Regions from separate parts of the Vibrio orientalis CIP 102891 genome, predicted to be linked through region 2. Evidence: predicted binding sites of a transcription regulator. Region 2 holds the regulator's gene; the other holds the start of a gene.
What was found. Region 2 encodes PurR, which represses purine synthesis genes. Its sites were predicted from a motif close to TNANGNAAACGTTTNCNTNA; they were not measured.
Positions count from the first base shown of each region.

Region 1: a site for PurR is predicted at 819-838, ahead of VIA_RS15865 (phosphoribosylaminoimidazolesuccinocarboxamide synthase). Genes of this name have one in related genera too.

Region 1 is NZ_ACZV01000005.1:1,106,298-1,108,703, forward strand. Features, by position in the region: gene VIA_RS15855 (glycerophosphodiester phosphodiesterase) at 1-56, shown strand, start outside; gene VIA_RS15860 (SulA-like leucine-rich domain-containing protein) at 326-721, shown strand; gene VIA_RS15865 (phosphoribosylaminoimidazolesuccinocarboxamide synthase) at 933-2,036, shown strand; gene VIA_RS15870 (EF-hand domain-containing protein) at 2,096-2,406, opposite strand, start outside.
Region 2 is NZ_ACZV01000005.1:450,993-453,398, reverse strand. Features, by position in the region: gene torD (molecular chaperone TorD) at 22-669, shown strand; gene purR (HTH-type transcriptional repressor PurR) at 880-1,887, shown strand; cyclic di-GMP riboswitch class I at 2,032-2,119, shown strand; gene VIA_RS12600 (TfoX/Sxy family DNA transformation protein) at 2,253-2,406, shown strand, end outside.

The DNA of each region.
Region 1 (2,406 bases), 660 kb from region 2:
GACATATCGAAGAATTAGACGCTATCTTTAGCGATTATCCTGAGCGTTTTCTTTAAACACATTACTCACCTTCTCTATACAGTGTTATACAGCACTACTGTATAACACTGTATAAAATCGCGTGCGCTTAATCACATTTCTTGTGTTTTACACATTTCCCCGCTCACTACATAATTAATAAAATCACAATACCTTTCAATTACTTAAATTAAATTCCATGTTAACTCTCGCCTTTTAACGCTGAAAAATCGCACAAAAACACTTGATCATAAAACTAAAAATAACTACTGTATAGACATACAGCATGTACAAAGGAACAGTTATTATGATTCAGGCACAACATACAGCTCGCGCATTCTCCAAGTTTAATGTTCTTGCTCAACCGACTCAGCCAATGAACATTGACCATTCTACGTTACATCGTCTCGCTGGACTGTCAGGTCAGAGCCAGTGGATTTTATTTACCTCTGAGTGCCCTCGCCCTAATTATGACCAGTTTGCTGCTTCTCATATTAGCTGCCAAAAGATCATTCAGATGAAACCTTCTCACACTCAAAGTGAGTTTGAGATTGTTAAAAAAGCCATTCAATCAGGTAATGCGAGTGCTGTTGTCGCATCAACCAATATTGCTGCTGTTGAACAAAGCTTGCTGCGCAGTTTAGCTGAACAATTTCAGTGTGAAGTCTTCTTCGTTGAGGGCAGAGTTAACCAGTACCACTAACAAGCTCAACGATCGTCACTGCCTTTCGCCCCCTCCTATGAGGGGGTTTTCTTTTTTCAACAGATCAACAAACGAACTTTAGGCGATAAGTAAAAAATTAAGCAAACGTTTGCTTTTTCTCTGGTAGCCACAAATAGTTCTGGTATCATGCGACTCAAATCCATTATCTCTAATGATAATTTCCACGTTGCTTTAAGATAGGAATGTCTAGATGAGTCTCGCTGACCAAGTTCTTGCCGTAAATGATGATCTTCCAATTCGTACTGATAAACCCGTTCACAGTGGCAAAGTTCGCTCTGTGTATTGGTTAACCGAAGAAGACAGCAAACGCCTTATTAAAGAAAAAGGCTACGACGTAGCACCAGATGCACCACTTGCTATCATGGTTATCAGTGATCGCATCTCAGCATTCGATTGTATTTGGCATGCTGAGGGAGGCTTAAAAGGCGTACCGGGTAAAGGTGCAGCATTAAACGCTATCTCTAATCACTGGTTTAAACTCTTTAAAGATAGTGGCCTTGCTGATAGCCACATTCTAGACATCCCTCACCCGTTCATTTGGATTGTCCAAAAAGCCAAACCCATCATGATCGAAGCGATCTGTCGCCAATACATCACTGGCTCAATGTGGCGAGCATACGAGAAAGGTGAACGTGAGTTTTGTGGTATCCAACTACCTGAAGGTCTAGAAAAAGACAAAGCGCTACCAGAACTACTGATGACGCCATCAACAAAAGGTATCTTAAAGGGTATCCCGGGCGTGCCTGAAGCTGACGACGTCAATATTACACGCCAAAACATCGAAGATAACTTCGCCGCCTTTAATTTCTCTAAGGCGGAAGATATCGCTCAGTACGAGAAACTGCTTCGAGAAGGCTTTGTGGTTATCAGCAATGCACTCGCAGAGATCGAGCAAATCTTCGTCGACACTAAGTTTGAGTTTGGTTACGTCCACGATGCGGCAGGCAATGAAAAGCTAATTTATATGGATGAGGTCGGTACGCCTGACTCATCTCGTATATGGGATGAAAAAGAATACGACGCTGGCAATATCGTCGAAAACTCAAAAGAAGGCTTCCGTCAGTTCCTACTTAATCACTTCCCTGATCCCGATATCCTACTGAACAAGGAGCGTATGGATGAACGTGAAGCGTTAGCACGAGACAATGCCCTGCCTCTTGAGGCCCTGCAAGATATCTCGCGTACCTACATCGGTATTGCAGAGAAAATCACCGGCCAACCAATCAAATTGAGCGACAATCCAAAGCAAGAAATTGTCGATATTCTAAGTAAAGAATATGGACTGATTGATTAATCTGATGCTATACAAGCAACGCGCTCCCATCAAACCGGAGCGCGTTTTTGTTGCTTAGATTATTTATCTTTGCCACCTGTATTGTTTCCGCTGCTATTGCCTCCGCCACTGTTTCCTTTGTTTCCATTATTCCCTTTACTGCTACTTTGGCTGCTAGAGCTACTACTTTCATTGCGACTTGCTGCTTTGGCTTCACGAGCTTCCTGCTTACTTGTTTTCAACTCCCCGCTACCGTTGCCAGGGTTCGAATATTTCGCATGTGCAGCAAGCTCTTCTTCACTCACAAACCCATCTTTATCTTTGTCAAACGATGCAAACGCACTCAGGCCACTGTCGTTTTCAGTTTCACTCTCCTCGCTGCCTTCCTCAT
Region 2 (2,406 bases):
TTATTTGGGGAGTAACACCTAATGCAAGAAATCAAAGCATTCAATGAAAAACGTGCCGAAATCTACTGGTGGTTGTCTAGCCTTTTTGCTAAAGAGTTAACAGAAGAGAACGTTGCACAATATCATTCACCTGAAATTCGCTCTTTTCTAACAGGACTGGGGGAAAATGAGCAACTCAAGCCGTCAATTGACCGTATTACTGATGCACTAAACCGTCTTATGGATCGTGAAGATGCGCAACTTGAGCTAGCGGCTGATTTTTGTGATCTTTTCTTAAAGTCAGATAAAGACTCGGCACTACCATACGCATCGATGTATATCGGCAAGTCAGGCCTGCTCAACGATACTCCAGCTAAAGAGATGGAGGAAGTGATGGCTAAGCATGGCGTTGCGGTGGATAAAAACCTCAACGAACCAGCAGATCACATTGCGATTGAGCTCGATTTCTTGGGTAACTTGATCATTCGTTCAAATGAAGCAGAGGACGAAACTAAGATTGAAGAAGCTTTTGCAACCCAAGAGCAGTTCATTCGTCAGCACCTGCTTAGCTGGATGCCGCAATTTTCTGACAAATGCCAGAAATTTGATGAGTTCGGTTTCTACTCTGCCATCAGCGCATTTGCTGTTGCCTTCTTAGCTTTAGACTGTAGCTATCTGCTAGGCGAATAAAGACAACATTGTGACCTCCGGCAGGTTGCTTTAGCGTTTTTTGTTTGCTCTTAAGAGTTTTGCGGTCTAAAATTGTGACCGCAAACGATAAAAACAAACGAATCAAATACAAACCGCTAAATAGAGCGGTTTTTGTGTTTCTGATACTTTCTGTCTCGGTATTCTAAACTGAATATAATTCCGCGGCAGTCATCGACAGGACAGAACCTTATGGCCACTATTAAAGACGTTGCTCGCCTTGCTGGTGTATCAACGACAACTGTGTCACATGTAATTAATAAAACGCGCTTTGTTGCTGAAGCTACTCAAGAAAAAGTAATGGAAGCAGTGACAGAACTAAACTACGCACCTAGTGCTGTTGCACGTAGCCTGAAGTGTAATACCACGCGTACGATCGGTATGCTGGTGACTCAGTCAACAAACCTTTTCTTCTCAGAAGTTATCGATGGTGTTGAAAGCTATTGTTACCGTCAAGGCTACACGCTGATCTTGTGTAACACAGGTGGTATCTACGAAAAGCAACGCGACTATATTCGTATGCTGGCTGAAAAGCGTGTAGACGGCATTCTTGTCATGTGTTCTGACTTAACGGAAGAACTGAGCGAGATGCTAGATCGCCACAAAGATATTCCAAAAGTGGTTATGGATTGGGGTCCTGAGAGCTCTCAAGCAGATAAGATCATCGACAACTCAGAAGAAGGTGGCTATTTAGCGACTAAATACCTGATTGAGCATGGTCACACCGATATTGCCTGCCTAAGTGGACACTTTGAAAAAGCAGCGTGTCAGGAGCGTATCCGTGGCTTTAAGCGCGCGATGAACGAAGCAAGCCTTCCAGTTAACGAAGATTGGATTCTAGAAGGTAACTTCGAGTGTGATACTGCGGTACTCGCAGCAGACCAAATCGCAGCAATGGATAACAAGCCAAGCGCAATCTTCTGTTTCAACGATACCATGGCACTTGGCTTAATGAGCCGTCTTCAGCAGAAAGGTATTCGCATCCCTGAAGATATGTCCGTTATCGGTTACGACAACATTGAACTTGCAGAGTATTTCTCGCCGCCGCTGACTACCGTTCACCAACCAAAACGTCGCGTGGGCAAAAACGCCTTTGAGATTCTACTAGAGCGCATAAAAGACAAAGAGCACGAGAAGCGTATCTTTGAAATGCATCCAGAAATTGTTGAACGAAATACCGTACAGAACATTAAGAAATAACTTATTTGACAAACACTTAGTCAATAGAACTATATTGACTAAGTGTATCAACTGAGCCTATTTATTGAAGCAAGATCACATTTATCCTATAGAGACGTGATTCTCAGCCCAAAATCCATTTATGCTTATTATTGTTCGATTATGCCACGAACAGGGCAAACCATTTCGAAAGGATGGGACGCAAAGCCTCCGGCCTTCAACAAGTTAATTGTTTGGTAGCGGGGTTGCCGATGGTAAATATGCATACTCGTCAGATTGTAATTACTAGCAATCGTATGACACCTGATTGACAATATGCCTGCAAAATTTGCTACTCTCTCGGACCTGAATTGGTGGCGTATACATATACACCGAGAATACACAGCATGGATAAACCAATACTAAAAGACTCAATGCGACTATTTGAGCCGTTAGGCCTAATCAAGTCTCGCTCAATGTTTGGTGGCTTCGGTATTTTTGCCGACGACACTATGTTTGCATTAGTCGTCAATGATAAGTTGCACGTTCGGGCAGATGACG